2 linked regions of the Calidifontibacter indicus genome follow. The protein of the gene in region 1 interacts with the protein of each later gene in a pairwise test. Links are inferred from orthologs where the notes say so. Each region holds a gene or a part of one and is shown in the gene's direction. Other genes may lie near its edges. The genes, in order: DFJ65_RS14875 and clpS.

Evidence for each region.
Region 2: the proteins of DFJ65_RS14875 (region 1) and clpS interact in binary tests that used the Escherichia coli proteins (3 or more experiments, as listed by UniProt). The link is inferred for Calidifontibacter indicus from one-to-one orthologs.

Annotation. Positions count from the first base shown.
Region 1 is NZ_QTUA01000001.1:3,133,407-3,143,277, forward strand. Bases 2,605-5,413 are described here. They hold DFJ65_RS14875 (Dps family protein), read left to right. Parts: upstream 2,605-3,636; coding sequence 3,637-4,191; downstream 4,192-5,413. Other genes in these bases: DFJ65_RS14865 (helix-turn-helix domain-containing protein), read left to right, coding at 2,605-2,992; DFJ65_RS14870 (hypothetical protein), read right to left, coding at 3,009-3,329; DFJ65_RS14885 (hypothetical protein), read right to left, coding at 4,520-5,128; DFJ65_RS14890 (hypothetical protein), read right to left, coding at 5,161-5,413. In the rest of the region: methyl acetate hydrolase AcmB, read right to left, coding at 1-852; DFJ65_RS14860 (alpha/beta hydrolase), read left to right, coding at 1,016-1,984; DFJ65_RS17860 (hypothetical protein), read left to right, coding at 2,017-2,175; more of DFJ65_RS14865, read left to right, coding at 2,201-2,604; more of DFJ65_RS14890, read right to left, coding at 5,414-6,033; DFJ65_RS14895 (ABC transporter ATP-binding protein), read right to left, coding at 6,030-6,890; DFJ65_RS14900 (zf-HC2 domain-containing protein), read right to left, coding at 6,893-7,711; DFJ65_RS14905 (RNA polymerase sigma factor), read right to left, coding at 7,708-8,262; DFJ65_RS17560 (hypothetical protein), read left to right, coding at 9,608-9,775.
Region 2 is NZ_QTUA01000001.1:1,658,911-1,668,881, forward strand. Bases 4,066-6,974 are described here. They hold clpS (ATP-dependent Clp protease adapter ClpS), read left to right. Parts: upstream 4,066-5,327; coding sequence 5,328-5,621; downstream 5,622-6,974. Other genes in these bases: DFJ65_RS07875 (nicotinate phosphoribosyltransferase), read right to left, coding at 4,066-5,303; DFJ65_RS07885 (DUF2017 family protein), read left to right, coding at 5,621-6,205; DFJ65_RS07890 (PaaI family thioesterase), read left to right, coding at 6,253-6,744; gltX (glutamate--tRNA ligase), read left to right, coding at 6,757-6,974. Outside these bases: DFJ65_RS07855 (hypothetical protein), read left to right, coding at 1-79; DFJ65_RS07860 (HNH endonuclease signature motif containing protein), read left to right, coding at 410-2,428; DFJ65_RS07865 (DUF2797 domain-containing protein), read right to left, coding at 2,486-3,376; DFJ65_RS07870 (GNAT family N-acetyltransferase), read right to left, coding at 3,366-3,920; more of DFJ65_RS07875, read right to left, coding at 3,975-4,065; more of gltX, read left to right, coding at 6,975-8,280; DFJ65_RS07910 (histone deacetylase), read right to left, coding at 8,810-9,379; DFJ65_RS07915 (IclR family transcriptional regulator), read right to left, coding at 9,443-9,971. UniProt on the Escherichia coli protein: Involved in the modulation of the specificity of the ClpAP-mediated ATP-dependent protein degradation.

The DNA of each region.
Region 1 (9,871 bases):
CACCTGCTCGCCGGAGGCGCTGCGTCCCTCGTTGAGCCACATGCGGATGAACTTCAGATAGTCGGGCACGGTCGAGAACAGACCGTGCCCGCCGAAGTCGACCTCGGGCGTGGTGGGGGTCGCGAACTCGCTCGGGGTGAGCGTGCCGTCGTCCTCGCGCTGGTGGTGCCGAACCTGTCGCGAGAGCATCTCCTCGGTCGGCGCGAAGGCTGAGGACGTCATGCCCAGAGGCGCGAAAATGCGCTCCTGGAACACCTCGCCGAGGCGCTTGCCGGTGATGCCTTCGACCACCTGGCCGGCCCAGTCGATGTTGCTGCCGTACTCCCACTGGGTGCCAGGGTCGAACAGCAGCGGAGAGTTCAGCGCGGCGCGCGTCGCGGTGGCCACGCTCGGCTGGCCGTGCTCGTCGGCGAGGCGCTTGTAGGTCTCGTTGAAGAAGTCGTACCCGAAGCCCGCGGTGTGCGTCAACAGGTGGTGGGTGGTGACGTCGCTGGCCGGCGCACGCAAGATCGGCTGACCGTTCGCGTCGAAGCCGTCGATGACCTTGACGTCGGCGAGGGCGGGCGCGTACTCCTTCGCCGGCGCCTGCAGGTCGAGGTCGCCCGACTCCACCAGCTGGAGGCAGGCGGTTGCGGTGATCGCCTTCGTCGTCGACCAGATGTTGAAGGACGTGTCGGTCGTCATTTCGGCGTCGGAAGACAGGTCGCGCACGCCGGACGCGCCGAGGTAGATGTCCTTGTCCCGGCCGGTAATACCGGCGACGACGCCCGGCACTCGCCCTTCCCCGGAGTTCGGGCCCTGCGAAGCGCGCTGGACGACGGCGTCGACCGCGGTAGTCAGGTTGTCGCTCACTGATCTTCCTTTCGTTCGGTGTGGATCAACCTTCGCGTAAGTGTGACGCAGGCGACAACCGCCGCAGCGTCGCAGATCGACGACCCCACCCCGCCAAATGGCGGGTGTGCGGTGCGAGGCACCGCAATAGACTTCGAAGACTTGTCGGCACGAAGGAGGCCCCATGACGGTGAACGCGGTGCCGCGGCCCGGGTTCGACGCCGAGCTGCGCGCCGGATTTGCGGTCGTGGGCGGCATGTTCCCGCCGACCATCACCCCGGAACTCATCGACTTCATGCGGCTCTCCTACGCGTCCCCGCCGATGAACGATCTGTTCCGGCAGCATCGTATTGACGTCACGGACGTCGTCCTGCCCGGCTACCAGGGCGGCGACCTCACGGCCGCCGTTCTCCGACCGCGCGACGCACAGGGGCCGCGTCCGACGGTGCTCTACGCGCATTCGGGTGGGTTGATGTTCGGCGACAAGTTCAGCGGTCTCGACCTCGTGCTCGATTGGGTCAGCGATCTGGGCGCGATCGTCATCACGGTCGACTACCGGCTCGCGCCGGAGTTTCCCGACCCCTACCCGTGGGAGGACATGTACGCAGCCCTGGAATGGGTCGCCGCCGAGGCGGGCAACTTGGGCGTACGTCGCGATCGCATTCTCGTCGCCGGCGCCAGTGCCGGTGGCGGACTCGCGGCCGGCATCGCCCTTGCTGCACGCGACCGGGGCGGCCCGCGGCCCTGCGGCCAACTGCTCGACTACCCGATGCTCGACGACCGGTTGATCACCGCGTCGACCGGACAGTTCGACGGCATCGGCGTCTGGGACCGGGTGAGCAATCAAACTGCGTGGCAGGCGCTCCTCGGCGATCGCCGTGGTGGCGACGACGTGTCTGCCTACGCCGCACCGGCCCGGGCGGGCGACCTCAGCGCACTGCCGCCGGCGTTCATCGACGTCGGCGCCGCCGAGATCTTCCGCGACGAGGCCATCGACTACGCCGGACGCATCTGGGCGGCAGGGGGCGATGCCGAACTGCACGTGTGGTCGGGCGCCTTCCACGCGTGCGACATCTTCGCGCCGCACACCAGCGTGGGGCGTTCGATGATCCGCACCCGCAACGCCTGGGTGGAGAAGATCCTTGCCGACTGATCGGCCGGCCCGATCTCGCCAGGAGCACTGAGATGCAAGAACTCCTCGGACGCATCGCGCGCCTCGACCCCAATTCGAGCCTCGGCCTGCGAGTCATCGCCTGCTTCGACGAGCTCATCGTGGGAAACGTCAACACCCGGGCACTGCTGGCCGCGGCTGCCTCGCTGGCCGGATGCACGGCCGCGCGATGATCGCCTCGCCCGGGCGGGAGACGACATGCTCGTCTGGCTCGAGCGGGACGAAGCGCCGCTGGCCAACAATGCGATCATCCTCGAACGGCTCGCGCTCGCTGTGCGCATCAGACACGGACGCGGTCAGCGCGAGATCGACAACCGTCGCCACCTCGGCGTGCTGACCGAGCGCACCAGCAGTGTCGAGGAACGGCTCGACGCCGCCGGGGCGCTCGGACTGGTGGCCGCGCGCCGCTACCGCATCGTCGCCGCGCCGCTGTTCGCTGTCTGGGAGGGTCGCCCATGCTGGCCCGAGGACGTGATCGGCACGCGCTTCGGTCCGATCCATGTCGTCGTCGTCCCCGAGATCTTCGAGCCGTTCCGGGCCGCTCCGGGAGGCATCGGGATCGCCGCTTCCGTGCACGGGCTCGACCGGTCGTTCCGCAGCGCGCTGGTCGCGCTGCGGCTGTGTGTTCCGCCGCGTGAGCCGATGGTCGTAGCCGATGACTACGGCGGCCTGATCGAACTGTTGGCTGACGCCGACGACGACGCCCAGCATGATTACGCCGACAGTCTCACCCTTGTCGCGCAACAGCATCCGTGGGCGTTGGAGACCGTCGAGGCGCTGGTGACGACACAGAGTGTTCGGGAAGCGGCCCGTGAACTGGACATCCACCACAGCACACTGCAAGCCCGCTGCGACACGCTCAGGACCGGTCTCGGCTTCGATCCGTTGCAGGGTTTCGGCCGCACCCGCCTGGGCACAGCCTTCCTCATGCATCGACTCAGTCGGTCGACTGTGCTCGACCTGCCCGCCCCGGCCGCCATGACGGGGTGAGCAGATCCGCTGTGGTTCAGGAGGATTGGCGCGGGTAGCGGCGTTTGATCGCCCGCACTCCGACTCGGGCCGACTCGCCGGGAAGCGTCCAGCCTCTCGCCTTGGCGATGCGCACCATCCCGTCGCCGAAGACGTTGTCGTCGAGCCGGTCGCCGGGTTCGTAGGACGGGAAAGTGTCGGTGAGCACCGGACCGGGGAAGGATTCGTACTGCGGTTGGCGTTCGAGGCCGGCTTCTCGTTTGGCGTCGAGGAACGCGGACTCGATGTTGACGGCGGCGATGTAGTAGGCCAGCAGGAGTAGTTCGTTGGCGTGGATCTCTTGCCGGTACTTCCGCACGCTGGCCGGTTTTCTACGGCTGGCCGGCGGTCCACAGGTCAGCGACCCGTCCACCTCGATGCGCCCGGCCCTCGACGGTGCCTATGCCTTGGGTCAGGGTGAGGCAAGCAGTGGTCGTGGTGACCGGCTGGACGATCCGTCACAGGTCCTGGACATTCTGATCCCGCTCCAGCCGAAGACTGTCGACAACCCTGATCGCGTAACCACCCTGATGAGTCAGTCCGGGGAGGCCATGACAGCCGTTCGCGGTGCTTTGATGAAAACAAGTGCCTGACCGGCACATACGCGATCAACGGAAGGACATCTCGTGGTTGAGAAGTCGACCTTCACATTGCCCGGTCTGACGAAGAAGAAGTCGGACGAGATCATCAAGATCCTGCAGGTGCGCCTGTCGTCCTACAACGACCTGCACCTCACCCTGAAGCACGCGCACTGGAACGTCGTCGGTGCTCACTTCATCGGCGTCCACGAAATGATCGACCCGCAGGTGGAGCTGGTACGCGGGTACGCCGACGCAGTGGCCGAGCGCATTGCCGCAATGGGCGCCTCCCCCGGCGGCCGCGTCAGCGACATCGAGCGCGACCGCACGTGGGACGACTACGCCATCGAACGTGACACCGTCGGTGCACACTTGGGCGCCCTCGACAAGGTGTACGACGGAGTCATCAGCTCCAACCGCAAGGCGATCGAGGAACTCGACGACCTCGACCTCGTCACGCAGGACCTCATCATCGGACAGACCGGCGAACTCGAGAAGTTCCAGTGGTTCGTGCGCGCTCACCTCGAGTCGTTCGCCGGAGAGCTCAAGGACGCCGGTACGGCCACAGAGAAGGACGCTGCCGCAAAGACCCGCAAGGTCTGAGCACGGTTGATCATGTCTGAGGACCATCTGGATCACCGGTCGCTCCCGCGGCTGACCACCGCCGACCCGATGAGAGATCGTTCCGCATGAACGCATACGAGGCAGTCGTGGTAGGCGGTGGCCATCATGGCCTGCTCGCCGCCATCGAACTGGCCGACCACGGCCGTCAGGTTCTGCTGAGCCGGCCGTAGGTGGGCAGCGCTGTTGCCGACCGGACGACCGGCGACTTCGTCGTGGACGAGTTCAGTGGCTTTTTTCCCGCTGCTGTCCTGGCCGCCGGTTCGCCACGCACCGAAACTGGGGTTGACCCCGTCTGGTGGACATCGATTCAGACGGACCTCGTGGGCAACCCGCCTCGGTGTGCGTGACCTCTGCCCCACCAGGGCGCCTCCGCCAACGCCGCTGCGATAAGCACCGCCGCACAGACGCCCAGGAGGCTCCAGCCGATGACGCTGACCTGCCAGTCGGTCTCCGAAGCACTGCCGTACGGGAACACCACCAGGTGCTCGTCGAACGGATGGAGCAGAGCCCAGGCGGTGGTCGCCGGCACAGCCACTCCTGCGAACAGGAGTCCCGGCATGGGTTCGCCCAGCGAGCGGCGCCAGCACGCGTACCCCGCACCGGCCACGAGTGCCGCGAGTCCCTGGAGCAGCACGGCGTTCCGGTGCCCGAACAGCGCCGTGTCGCCGGCGTGGAGAACGACGGCCACCCACGCAAGGAACAGCACGAGTACGCCGAGCCCGCGCGACGCCGAACGCCAAGCAAGGGTTCGGGGTGCGACGTCGACGACGATGCCGGCCTGCTCGTCGAAGCACCAGGCGGCCGCTGCGGCCAGCAGCCCGACGGCGGTGCCCTGCAAGGGCCAGAGCATCCACGCGTCCCACCGCACCAGCTCCATGAGCACGACCACCAGGATCGCCGCCACTGCGACCCGCATCCACGGGACCGCCCTGGCGGCGTACCCGAGCATCAGAACTCGCCCGGCAGGGGGTTGGTCACGATCCCGGTGTACCCCACGGTCATGGACAGCACACCCAGGACCACCGCGAGGGCTAGGAGACCGAAGACGGCCTTCTTGAGTCGGGGGCGGTCCGACTCGGGGTCGTGGTAGACGGCTACCACCACTGCGAGGACGCAGAGGACGGCCAGGTAGGCGACCCACAGGAACGGGTTCCCCGGCAGCCGAGCCCAGTGCTCGCCGTCGGCGGTGTAGGGACCGTGGAAGTAGGTCCAGAACCAGAACACACGGTAGGGCTGACCGCCCTCGAGCAACCCCTGCATCAGGATCGTGACCAAGACCAAGACGACAGCGGCGACCGCGGCCACCCCCCGCTTGGGCAGGTAGCGGGCCAGCAGCAGTCCGAGGATCGGACCACCGATCGCGCACATGACCCCGGCTCCGAACTGTGTCGCGTGCACGTAGAGGTCGCTGATCTCCGGCCAGACCGTGTGCGCCTCGGGCGGGTCAAGGTAGTAATAGACGACCGCGAAGCCGAAGGCGACCAGCGCCAGGGAGGCCGGCACCACCGTGGCCGCCGCAAGTGCCAAGCTGCGGGTGCGTTCGGGGATGGCGACGGCACCTGCAGCCTCCGCAGCCCGGTCGGATCGCCGGGTGAGCCCGAACATGGTGACCATTCCCAGCACCCCGAGTGCGGCCCCGGGCGCGATCATGTAGAGCGTCGTACTCTCGCCGAACGTCTCGTCGGCATCGAGGACGATGAGCACGATGTAGAGGACGGTGATGGCGGCGCCGAGCCAGAACAGCTTCTGCTGGAGGTAGTTGCGGATCTCCTGGCGGGCGAGGACGCCCAGGGCCGACCCTCGCATCGCGGTGGTACTCATGGTGTGACTCCTTGTGAGGTGTGCCGGTCCGTGCGGAGCAGCAGGTAGGCGTCCTCGACCGAAGGGTCGAGGGCTGAGGAGTCGGGAGCGGGCTGTCCCCCAACGGACCGGATCAGCCCGGTTCCGGTCTTCCAGGTCTGGGCCGCACCGGCATTGGCGGAGGGCCCCACATGGACACGGCCGACTGCCGTGGCCAGCAGCTCGGGCACCGTGCCGTCGAAGCAGATCCTCCCGGTGTCGATGACGAGCACCCGGTCGCACAGGGCCGAGACGTCCTCGGTCTGGTGCGTCGAGATGACGACCGTGCCGGCGAGGCCGGACAGGAGGCCTCGCAGGGAGGCTCGTTGCTCGGGGTCGAGGCCAGTGGTGGGCTCGTCGAGGATGAGCAGGTCGGGTGAGCCGAGCAGTGCCTGCGCGATGGCAAGGCGCCGGCGCTGGCCGCCGGAGAGCTTGGAGATCTTTATGGCGCCGCGGTCGCCCAGATGCACCAGGTCGAGGACCCGCTCGACCTCGGCGTGGCGGGGTGCACGGTCCTGCCACTCCTTCAGCACCGCAACGTAGTCGAGGAACCCGAATCCGGTCATGCCGCGCGGGAAGTCCACCTCCTGCGGGCAGTAGCCGATCCGCCGCCGCGCCTCGATCCTGTTGGCGTGCGACTCGGTCGCGTCGAAGCCAACCACGGTAATGCGGCCGGTGCTCGGCGGCAACGACGTCGACAGCAGCCTCAGGATCGTCGTCTTGCCTGCGCCATTCGGCCCGAGCAGGCCCACCACACCAGGGCGGAGGCTGAGCGTCGTCGGCCACAGGGCCACCGTCCGTCCGTACTGCTTGGACACTCCGTCGAGCGATGCGGTCATGCTCACAGGTCGCCTCCCTGGATGCGAAGGGTGGAGGTGCGGAGCACCAGCGTCACGGCGAGGAGGGCCCCGCCGACGACGAACGCCGCCTGAACAGCCGGTGAGGTCAGCGTGGCCAGGTCTCCGCCGCTGCGCAGGGCCATCACGCAGGCCACCCAGCCCGTTGCCACGAGACCGCCGGCGACCCGGGCCTCGAACCACGTCAGCAGCACGAGCGCCGCCACGGTCAGTCCCAGCGAGGGAGTGAGCCAAACGAACGCGAGGTCGCTCATGTGGGGCACGAGCAGTCCCACCGCCAGCGTTGCAGGCAGCGCCACGGACAGCGCCGCGCTCGCGCGAAGCAGTGCCATCCGCAGCTTGCTGTACGGCGTCGGCGCGGTCAACTCGCGCACTGGGTCGAGCGCGTCGAACGACGCCGCGACCGCGAGCACGGGGATGAGGGGTGCGAGAGCCAGGAAGGCCGCGTCCCTGTTCTGTGCTCCGAGCCCGGCGAGTCCCACCACACAGGCACACACCACGGAGAGACCCACGGCCATCGCCCAGGGGACCAACAGTGAGTCCGCAGCAGACACCACGACGAGATCGTCATCACGTGCGCCGAGGCGGCGCAGGACGCGCAGCGGCCAGGGCAGTGCCCGCTCAGAGATCGCGGTGCGCACGTCGGCCCAGACCGCTGGAGCGAGGTCTGGAGCGAGCGTGGCCGCCGCTGAGCGGCACACACTGCAACCGGTGAGGTGGGTCTCCACACTCGCCTCTGCGGCAGGGTCGAGCCGACCAGCGGCATACGCCTCCCATACGGGGGTCTCCACGTGCCACGTCATGAGAATGCCTCCCCGGAGATGAGCTGCTCGCGCAACTTGGACTTGGCTATGCGGGCCCGGCTCTTAACCGTGCCCTGAGGGATCCCGAGCAACCGGGCCGCCTCCCTCGTGGAGAGCCCGTCGATGACCGTCGCCTGGAGGACCTGCCGCAGCTCGGGCGAGAGCGACCGGATGGCGTCGCCGACGGTGCCGTACTCGACGGCCACGAGCAGCTCGTCCTCCGCGCTCCTGACGGTCGGGCTCAGCGCGGAGATGACCCGGCTGGTGACCGGCGTCGGCTGCGCCCTCTTGCGCAACCGGGTCACCAGCTGCCGGATCGCGATGCCCCATAACCAGGCACCCAGGTCACCGTCACCTCGGAACGAGTCCGGCGCCTTCCAGATGGCGACGAACGTGTCCTGGAGCGCCTCGGCGGCCAGGTCCGCATCCGGGGTACGCCTCCGCAGTCTGAGCAGCAGCCACGCCGAGTGGCGCTCGACCAGCTGACGCAACGCGGCCTCGTCCTGATCGGCCACGAGGCGCAAGAGATCCGCGTCACTCAACTGCTCCATGCACACACTGTCGCGCGCCGAGCCCCGAACGGATCACGCCGAGCGCGACTGATTTCCTGCTTCCCCAAGACGGTGACGAGTGCCACGGCCCGATCCCGCACCGGGTCGCTCCGCGAGCCCATCGGAATTCGGGGCGGTGGTTGTCGCGGGGTTGCGCGAGGCGCTTGCTGAAGGGTCGGGCTCGGCCGCTGCCCGAGTCGGTCACATTCCGTGGCTCGACCTGGCCCACCCTGGAGGTGCGCAATCAGCGCCCTGCTTGTCGGGTACACCCGATGCTCTACGAATCAGCAAGATCTCACCGCGCGGGAGATCAGTGCCTCCGGTCATTGACTGCTCGGGCTGCGTGGGTGGCTGTGCGTGGGGTGATCGTGTCGATGAGCTGCCCGTCGGTGAACGCGTCACCGTGCCACCGCAAATGCGACTCCAAATCCGCGGGTGCCTTCGTGACGCGGGACCCGACGATGAACCGCAGGCCGGCCTGGTCCAAAGCGGTCAGGTTGGTCGCGGACAGCATCCCCGCGTCGGCAACGATCGCGATATCGGCCAGGTTGTGCCGGTCAGCGAGCTGGGCCACGATCAGCACGATCAGCACGACCGTCGCGGTTTCGGCCTTGTTGCCTTCGAAGCAGCCGATCTCCAACGGGAATCCGTGCCGGTCGACGAGCAACCCGACCACGACTTGCGGGTCGACCCGGCATTCCTTGGAATAGCCGACCTTGCGTAGGTCGTCCTCGTGCTCGGCCTCGAAATACAACGTGGTGACGTCGTACAGGCACAACGTCACATCCCCAGCAGTCGCGGCATGCGCGAAACACTTGGCCGCGACCACGTCCCGGTACCCGCGACCCACGCAGCGAGTCAGGGCCCGTTTCATGCTCGAGCGATGCACCGGCGCCAGGCCGACCTCGCCCAGGACACGAGCCGAGTCAGTCATCGAGGTCGGTTCGATCAACCGGGCAGCAACCAGTTGAAAGAACGCCTCATCATCAATCGCGTCGAATCCCAGCGTCTCCCACGCATCCCGTAACACCTGCAGCAACAACCGGGAAGTCTTGGCCGTGACCACGGCCTGCCGCGGATCCCTACCCGCGTTGTGTTTCGAGCCGAAGCCGAGGTCCAATTCTCCTTGGCCGGCGTGGATCTTGGCCCGGCCGGCCTCCATCAACGCGGCCAGTTCCGCCTCGGCACGACGTCCACCACGTCAAGCTCGGCCTCAGCTTCAACCTCGACGACGAGCCGGAACTGGCGACCCTGGCACTGCACGGAACTCGAACGCGCCGGGTTCGACCCGGCTGGGCTGAGCTTCCGGCTGTTCCGGGCGGACATCGTCGGGTAGCTCTACCTCATGGGCATCGCGGGCCGGTTCCCGTACAACCAGTTGCGGTTCGCCGAAACCTGCCTCATGCACAGCTTCGATTCCGGCTTGCTCGACGAACTGCGCTTCCTCCGGGACCCGACGCCAGCCTCACCGACTCCGTCAACCGGGACGATGGCCGACGGCCGACGGCGCTGAACGTCGACCGCGCCATTTTCACTCGCATCTGGCTTGACGATCGAGGCACCGTCTCCTTCGCCACCCTCAACGAACCGTTCTCCAACTTGAGTCCGA
Region 2 (9,971 bases), 1.5 Mb from region 1 along the record:
GTGGACCCTGGTGCTTGTGATCGATGCGCTGTGGACCGCCGGCGAGATCGCGGCGGCTTCGAGGCGCAAGCCGGCTTAGCGTCGGGGCGTCCGTGCACCTCGTGTGGACGGCTGTCGAGGTGCGGCTGGTTGGGCCGGTCGCAGTGGTGGCGGAGGTCGAGTTGAACCGGGCGCACGATGCCGCCGAGCCCGACTGATTGAGGCCGTCTGGCCCCCTGTTGGTTGGACTCCTTCGGCGGTTCGCGGAGCGCATTGGTTGAGCTTCTCGGAGCGCCGGCGGTGCCCCTTGGTGGGCCGAATCGTGCGCCGGCGCAGATCAAGTCGAAATCCGCGAAAACCCTTGAGAAATCAACCAAATTCGCCTGTTGAAACCCTTCCCAAGTGGTTCGAACACGCGTATGATCAGTGCATGGAGGGGACACCAGAATTCGAGGCTCGACCGGGCGGTATCGACCCGGCCGAGTTGCTCGAATCTGTGATCTTCGAAGACGGGTTGGACGCAGCGATCGAGTTGGCGTCCCAGCCTCATTTGGTGCCGGGTGCGAACCCGGTGACGATCATGCTGATCATCTCCAAGATCCTCAGCGCCCACGCCTACGAACTGCTGGGGCAGGACGACCCGTTCACGGTCGACGAACCCGACGCGCTGCTCGGGTACGACCTGTTCCCCGAGACCACAGCCCCGGCTGTCCCGGCGGGATCGGCCCCGTTTACGGCTGCTGCGGGTGCTGTGGGTGGCGGGTCGGCCGGCGACTCGCTGGACACCGACCTGGACCTCGACCTCGACCTCGACCTGGGAGCGGAGCTGGGAACGGACCTCGATTCGGACGCTGGTCTGGATGAGGTGGTGGTGGCGGAGTCGCGGGTGTTCGATCGGATGACGTTGTTCGAGGACGCGACCCGGTTCGCGCATCAAGCAGCGCAGTCGATGGAAGCGGTGCGGGCTCGTTCGATCGCGGAGTTCGCTCGGTGGGAGCACCCGGACGGTCCGCAGGGCACGAGGAAGACGCCGTGGGTGCGGCACGGTCAGGGGTTCACGAGCATGTACTCCGCCGACACCGTGGCCGCGGAGTTGGGGTTGGGGATCCAGGCCGGGATCGGCCTGGTGCAACGCTCCGCCCGGATGGTGACCCGCACTCCGAACCTGTTGCGGGAAGTCGCCGCGGGCCGCGCGAACTTGGACACTGCCGCGGATATTGCGACGGAGTTGCAGGACGCCTCCCCTGATGTGTGCGAAACCGTTGAAGCGGAGATCCTCGGCCGGGGAGTCCACCAGACAACCAGGGGTCAGGCACGCAAATCGTGCCGGACGTTGGTGGGGAAGCATCAACCCTCCGCGGCGCGGGAAACGGCACGGAAGACGAGGGCGCAGCAGTGTGGGGTGTTCCAGGACCCGCACCCCACACCGGGGTTGTCGATGCTGACGATCATCGGGGACAACGGGCAGGTCACCGCGGTGAAGGACGCGATCGACCAGTTGGCGTTCGCGATGAAACACGGCGACGAGTCCGACAAGACGTTGGGCGAGTACCGGGTCGATGCGTTCTTCGACCTCGCGATGCGCAACGTGACCCTGAACCTCGACATCCAAGTGCTCACCCCGACCTTCGGGACCGCCGGGAACACCTGGACCAAGCCCGCCAACAAGGCACCGACCCCCGCGGACACTGCCGGGAGTGCAGGCCAGGCGAGCAAGAGCAGGACCGCCGGCAACGACGGTGGCGGTACTGACGACAGTGGCCATGCCGACGACAGCAATACCGGCAATGACGACGGCGACCGTGCCGCCGACGGTGGCCGTGATGACGAGAGTGAAGAGGGTGACGCCGGTGGCGGGCCACCGTCCGGCCCCGGTCCCGACACAGGACCACCCAGCACTCCGCCGGCCGAGCCGACCAGTAAGCCCGAGAAACCGGCAGCCTTCGGTGGACGAAATCGTGACGGCCGCGACTTCGTGTCCGACATGCGTGACCGCGGCGCGACCAGCGTCCACGCCCGCGCCGGTGCGATCGACGCCGACAGCCTGGCCGACCTGGCCAGGTTCGCCGACAAGGTCACCGTGAGCAGCTTCGAGTTCGACCCCGTCTCCGGCGAACCCACCGCGAACATCATGGGCAGCGACAGCTACCGGCCACCACCCACGATGGCCAGGTACGTGAAAACGAGGGACCAACGGTGCCGGGCACCCGGCTGTGACCGTCCCGCGATCAAGAACGTCGACCTCGACCACGCCGTCGAGTGGCCCCAAGGGCCCACCGCAACAGTCAACCTCGAATGCCTGTGCCGACGTCACCACCGGATGAAGCAAACCCAGTGGCGAATCCGGTTGCACCCCAACGGGATCGTCGAGTGGACCTCACCCACCGGCCACACCTACCGCACCACGCCAGGACTCACCGAAACCTGGCACGACCTCCGCAGCGACTGAGTACGCGACTGACCGAACGATCCAGGAAACCATCAGCCAGCGATCGAGCAGCCCTACTCAGAACAACCCGAGCTGAGTGGGCACCGGCGCGGAGCGCACATCGCCCGGCCGAAGCCGATGACCGGCCAGTGATCCGAGGTCGGCGAGGAACAGCGCGTCGTCGTCGTTCACCGTCACGAGCGCGGTCGCACCCGCCATCGCGCGCACCGTCAGGCAGTGCTCACCCTCGGTGAGTGGATGTGGGTAGCGGCCCACGGAACTCGCGTCCAGCGCATGCAACAGGTCGGACTGCGCGGCCGGTGGCACCCACGACTCGCGGATGAGCTCGGCCTCGGGTTCGGTGGCCAGCGCATCGAGGGAATCACTCACGGTTTGCTCATGCAGCCCGAGCACCTCGACGCGCGACGTTGCCGTGAGCAGCGCGGCGACCTTGGAACTGCGGTTCTTGAACTGGGTGAGGCCGAGACGATCGGTCACCAGGTCTTCGAACCCGCGGGCGGCGCGGCCGTCCGACGCAGCCACGACGAAGGTCGCCGCGAGCGGCCCCTGCTCGTCGAGGCGCCCGACCTTCCGATGGTCGACGGCCGTGCCCACCTTGCTGACACCGTCGGCAAAGGTGGCCACGTAGACGAAGTGCGGCGAACGCAGATAGTCGTCGAGCGCAGCCGGCACGTAACCGCCTCGGTGCGCGTGGTGGGCGAACCGGAACTGGTCGTCGGCCGTGCACTCGGCACACTGGCGTCCGCGGGTCGCCGGGCGCCCACGCGGGCACGCACGGTGAGTCAACGACCCCGATGCATCGGCGACGCTCGCACCGGTGCATTCACGCTCGGGGTGTGCCTCGAAGGACAGCCGGCGACCGAGCAGGTCGAGGGCAGCCCGTCCGTCGAAACGCAGGACGGGATTTCGGTCGACCCAGGCCGGGCCGGTGCATAGATCAGCTGTCACGAACGATCGCCCACAACTGCATGTCGCGCCGGCGGCCACCGATTTCCTGGTGGCTGCGCAGCGTGCCTTCGAACTCGAACCCACCGGCCCGGGCCGTGCTGGCCGAGCCCGCGTTCCACGGCTCGATGTAGGCCTCGAGGCGGTGCAATCCGTCGATGGTCCAGGCGAATTCGACGAGAGCGGCCAGCGCGTCCGCGGTGTAACCGCGCCGTCGGAAACGCGGCGCTGTGGAGTAACCCACCGTTGCTCGTCCGTGCTCGATCGCGCCGATCCACAGGCCGATCTGCCCGACCCCCGCGTCGGTCGCCGCGTCGGCGATGCAGAACGACCATCCTGCGCCGCCGACCAGCCGGGAATGCTGCCGGTCGATGTACGCGAGTGCGTCTTGTGCGTCGGCGTTGCCGGGCAGGGTGCCGATGAGTGGCACGTGCGGGTCGGTCGACATGTCACGCAGCATCGGCACGTCGTCGGCGCGGAACGCGCGCAAGCGAACGCGTCCGTGCTCCGGGTCGGGCACGGGCATGACGAGCGGCAGCGGGAGCATCTGACGATGGTAGGGGCCGGGTGGCACCGGGCTCAGTGGTCGGGCGGGTCGAGGTCAGCCTTCGAAGATCGTCGGGATGACCGCTTCGCCGCGCGACATCTGCAACGCCTTCGCCGGCAGTTCGGCCCGAGACGCGGCGTGCCGGTCGCGGGCGTCGTCGAGCGTCGATTGGTCGACGCGTTCGCCGCCCTTCACCAGTTCGACCATCAGGTGGCGGTCGTTCGAGTCGCCCTGGGGCACCTCGCCGATGCCGATGATCTCGGCTTCCGCGAGACCCGACGCGCCCAGTCGGCGCATGGCGTACTTGCGGCCGCCCACCGACTTCTTGTCCTTGCTGGCCTTCGCGACGCCGACCATCGTGCCGTTGTCGTCCTCGCGCTGCACGAGCTTGTAGACCATGCCCGCGGTCGGGGCACCTGAACCGGTCACCAGCGAGGTGCCGACGCCGTAGACGTCGACGGGGCCGGCCTGCAGGGTCGAGATCGCGTACTCGTCGAGGTCGGAGGTCACGACGATCTTCGTCTCGGTCGCACCCAACGAGTCGAGCTGCTCGCGCACCTCGCGGGCCTGCACCAACAGGTCACCGGAGTCGAGGCGCACCGCGCCGAGCTCGGTGCCGGCGATCTCGACCGCGAGGTTCACCGCGTTGGTGACGTCGTAGGTGTCGACGAGCAGCGTCGTGCCCTTGCCCAGGCTGTCGACCTGTGCCTGGAACGCCTCGCGCTCGTCGTCGTGCACGAGGGTGAAGGCGTGCGCGGCGGTGCCTGCGGTCGGCACGCCGTAGCTGCGTCCGGCCTCGAGGTTGGACGTCGTGCCGAACCCGGCGATGTACGCCGCCCGTGCGGCGGCGACCGCCGACCACTCGTGCGTGCGCCGCGAGCCCATCTCGATGCAGGGGCGCCCGTCGGCGGCGGCGGTCATGCGCGAGGCCGCGGCGGCAATCGCGCTGTCGTGGTTGAGGATCGAGAGCACGAGGGTCTCGAGGATCACGCCTTCGGCGAAGCTCGACTCGACCACCAGGATGGGGGAGTTGGGGAAGAACATCTCGCCCTCGGCATAGCCCCAGATGTTGCCGGAGAATTGGTAGTCGGCCAGCCAGTCGAGGGTCGCCCGGTCGACCACCTTGGTCTTCTCCAGGTGGGCCAGCTCGGCCTCGTCGAACCGGAAGTTCGCGATCGCGTCGAGCACGCGCCCGGTGCCGGCGACGACGCCGTACCGGCGTCCCTCGGGCAGGCGGCGAGCGAACACCTCGAAGATGCTGCGGCGGTGCGCGGTGCCGCTCTTCAGCGTCGCCTGCAGCATCGTGAGCTCGTAGTGGTCGGTCAGCAATGCCGTGCTCGCCGCTGCAGCAGCGCGGTCGACGGCGTCCTTGTTCTCGGTCACGGCGCTCAGCCTAAGGTGGGAGCCGTGTCCGTGGCTCCCCCCGAGGTCGAGAAGGTCGTCGAAGAATCCTTCGACGTCGAGGTCGACAAACCCTGGGTGACGATCGTCTGGAACGACCCCGTCAACCTGATGTCCTACGTCTCCTGGGTGTTCCAGACCTACTTCGGCTACTCCAAGGAGAAGGCCGAACAGTTGATGATGGCCGTACACACCGAGGGCCGTGCCGTCGTCTCGCAGGGCACACGCGAACGCATGGAGACCGATACCGCTGCGATGCACGGCTATTCGCTGTGGGCGACCTTCCAGAAGGACGAGTGATGGCGCAGGCTTTCCAGCGCAAGCGCGACCGGCTGGTCGGGCGACTCGATCAGACCGAACGCTCGATCGTCATCGAACTCATGGCGCAGACCCGCGAGATGGTCGCCCCCGAACAGCAGGCGGCCACCGGCGACGCGTTCACCGACCTGATCAGCACCCTCGGTGACAGCTACGACCCGTCCGAGGTGGCCGAGCGCGACCCCGTCGTGCGTCGCCTGCTGCCCGACGGACACCGCGACGATCAGGAGGCCGCCGCCGAGTTCCGGGCCGCCACCGAGCGCACACTGCGCGAGCAGAAGACCCGCAAGCTGACCGCCGCGATCGACCTGCTGCTCGGGGTGCCCGACAACCAGGACAAGTTGTCGTTCGAGGTGCCCGACGCGATCACGTTGATGATGGCGCTGGCCGACGTGCGGCTCGCCCTGGGCGAGCGGCTCGAACTGCGCACCGACGAGGACAGCGAACAACTGCACGCCGACCTCGAGGCGATGACCGGTCCCGACCAGCAGCGGCTGGCGATCGGCCTCTACTACGACTTCCTCACCTGGCTGCAGGAATCGCTCGCGCTCGCCCTCACCGAGTGAGCACACCCAAGACGATCGCCGACCCACCCCAGCCGAAGGAGCACGCCGTGACCGAGTCCGAGTACTTCCAGGACAACTACCCCGACGAGACCAGCCACTGCTACGGCTGCGGACGGCTCAACACCGAGGGTCTGCATGTCCGATCCCGTTGGGACGGCGAGGAATCGGTCGCCGTGCACCACACCGACCCGAAGTACGTCGCGATCCCGGGCTTCGTCTACGGCGGACTCGTCGCCTCCCTCATCGACTGTCACGGCACCGGCACCGCCTCGGCGGCCGCCTACCGTGCGGCGGGCCGTCCGCTGGGCAGCGAACCGCCGCTGCGGTTCGTCACCGCGTCGCTGCACGTCGACTACCAGCGCCCCACGCCGATGGGTGTTCCGCTCGAACTGCGTGGCGTGCCGACCGAGGTGAAGGAGCGCAAGGTCGTGGTCGACATCACCCTCTCGGCCGACGGGCAGCAGTGCGCGAGTGGCACCGTCGTGGCCGTCCTGGCGCCCGATTCGATGTTCGCCGGGAGCACCGACACCGCTCAGTAGGATGTGCACACCATGACGAAGCACTCCGAAGACGCTCCTGTCCGCCTGCGCGTCGCGCCGTCGCCCACCGGCGACCCGCACGTCGGCACCGCCTACATGGCGATGTTCGACCTCGCCTACGCCCGCCAGCAGAGTGGCAAGTTCCTGCTGCGCATCGAGGACACCGACCGCGCGCGGTTCCGCGAGGACAGCGAGCAGCAGTTGTACGACACCCTTGAGTGGCTGCAACTGACCTGGGACGAAGGCCCCGACAAGGGTGGCCCGTACGCGCCCTACCGGCAGTCCGAGCGCCTCGACACCTACAAGCCGTACGTCGACCAACTCCTCGCCGACGGTCACGCCTACTACTGCTGGTGCTCCTCCGAGCGCCTCGCCGAGATGCGCGAGCGTCAGCAGAAGCTGAAGCTGCCCACCGGCTACGACCGTCTCTGCCACGGCAAGACCGAGCAGGAGCGGCGTGAGCTGCCCGGCTTCAACGAGACCCCGGTCGTGCGCATGCTCGTGCCCGACGACGTCGAGCTCACCTTCGACGACCTCATCCTCGGCCGCACGTCGGCGCCCAAGCCCGACGACCAGGTCATCCTCAAGGCCGACGGGTTCCCGACCTACCACATGGCGGTCGTCGTCGACGACCACCTGATGAAGATCAGCCACGTCGTGCGCGGTCAGGAATGGATCTCCAGCACGCCCAAGCACCTGCTGCTCTACAAGTGGCTCGGCTGGGACGCACCGCAGTTCGCCCACATGCCGCTGCTGCGCGACGAGAAGAAGGCCAAGATCTCCAAGCGTAAGAACCCGTGGGCCCGCCTCACGTGGTTCAAGGAGCAGGGCTACCTGCCCGAGGCGCTCGTCAACTTCCTTGCGCTGCAAGGACATCCGCCGGTGATCGAGGCCGACGGCACCGAGCGTGAGATCTTCACGTTCGACGAGTTCGTCGAGCGTTTAGACTGGGGCAAGATCAACCCGGCGGGCGCGATCTTCAACCTCGACAAGCTCAACTGGCTCAACGGGCACTACATCCGGGAGCTCGAGGTCGGCGACTTCGCCACCCGGCTGCTGCCCTTCCTGCACGCCGACGGTGTGCTCGAGGCCCACCCGTCGCTGCCGGAGCTCGGCCGACTCAAGCTGGTCGCCGAACTCATCCAGACCCGCATCACACTGCTGTCCGAGGCGACGCCGCTGGTCAAGCCGTTCTACGTGGAGGACGAAGACCTCGAGATCGCCGACGACGCGCGTAAAGAACTCAAGGACAACGCCAAGGACGTGCTCGCCGCCGCGATCACGGCGCTCGAGCCGATCAGTGGTTCGCTCGGCACTCCGCTCGGTGAGGGCATCGAGTGGACCGCCGCGCGCATCGAGCAGGAACTGCGCGCTGCGATCGTCGACGGCCTGGGCGTGAAGCCCCGCCTGGCGTTCGGTCCGCTGCGCACTGCGGTATCCGGTCAGAAGATCTCGCCGCCGCTGTTCGAGTCGATGGAGATCCTCGGCAAGGCCGCCACGATCAACCGGTTGAAGCGACTGCACGACGAGCTCTGAGAGCACATGACGAGCGACCCGGTCTGTCTCGCAGGCCGGGTCGCTCGTTCGTTCAGGGTGGAACGCGCCGACGTCCGGGTGACTGGTGGGCCGTCCAGGCACCGTCCATAGCGAACGACGTGCCGCTGATCGACGCGCTCGCCGGCCCGCACGGTTCGACAGAACGCCCGATTTGGGCAGTACGGACCGGCTCGGGTAATGTAACGCCTCGGTTCGCCCCACCCGAAGGTCTCCGGACGCGCGAGTAGGTCGATACCCTCTTGGGGTATGGTGTAATTGGCAGCACGACTGATTCTGGTTCAGTTAGTCTAGGTTCGAGTCCTGGTACCCCAGCTTTCGAGAAGCGATTCTCGATTCGGAGAAACAACGCCGATCCGGTAAAGTTTCTCCACGTGCCAAGTGGCGCGAAGTGCGGCCCCGTTGTGTAGCGGCCTAGCACGCCGCCCTCTCAAGGCGGTAGCGCGGGTTCGAATCCCGTCGGGGCTACAACCAGCTCAAACCCTCTGCAATGCAGGGGGTTTGAGCTTTTTCATGCCTGAAGCGAGTCAAGGTAGTGCGTGATCGCCTCGTCGTCGAGGTGGTGCGTCTCGCGTAAACCGCGCGCGATCGTGTCGAGGTAGGCGGTGCTCGGCGCATTCAGCGGCGGACGATGACCGGCAGGACAGGTGAACGTCACTACCGGGAGGTCGTCGAGTTCGTCGACGACCAGCAGCCGCTCGTAACGCCCCATGCCGAGTTCGTGCACGCGCTCGTGCCACAGCGGCTCGAGATCGATGTCGTCTCCAACGGCGCGGTGCATCTCCTGGGCGACCAGGTCGCAGAACTGGGTGTGGGTGATCAGGTAGGCGCTGGCGAGGGCCCGGCCGACGAGATCGGGGTCGTAGAACGCCACACCGCCACCCCAGGTCGACGACTCCCATCCGAAGAACACCGATCCGGGCAGCTCGATCGGCCGGATCTGCCGGGGTGCACGGGGGTCGCGCGACCCTTCGTGTGCGCGCTTGGCGCCGGCAGCTGTGCCGCCCTCGAGATAGCGCGCGAAGCGTTCGGCGGACAGGTTCGACCCGTATGCGGCGTACCAGACCAGTTCGTCAGTCACGCTCCGTGACGTTACCTACCGAACCGACCGGCCGACCGAACTGATCGAGCCTCCGGGGCCAGGTCAGCCGACGTCCGACGCCTGACGCGGGCGCTGCTGTGCGGCGTGCGCGCGGGCGAGGATCTCGGTCAGCTTGTTCGCTCCCGCCACGACCGTCGCGGCGTGCAGTCGTCCGGGCTGGCGAGAAACCCGCTCGATCGGACCCGAGATCGACACTGCGGCGATGACGCGTCCGGAGGGGGAGCGCACCGGGGCCGATACCGAAGCGACGCCCTGCTCGCGCTCACCGACGCTCTGCGCCCAGCCGCGACGGCGCACACCCGACAGCATGGTGGCCGAGAACTTCGCGCCCTGCAGGCCGCGGTGCAGGCGGTCGGGCTCCTCCCAGGCGAGCAACACCTGCGCCGCCGAGCCGGCGTGCATCGACAACGTCGCCCCGACCGGGATCGAGTCGCGCAGGCCCATCGGTCGGTCGGCCGCGGCGACACAGATGCGCTGGTCACCCTGACGACGGAACAGCTGTGCGCTCTCGTGGGTGTGGTCGCGCAGCGCGCCGAGCACCGGGCCGGCGGCGGCGAGGAGGCGGTCCTCG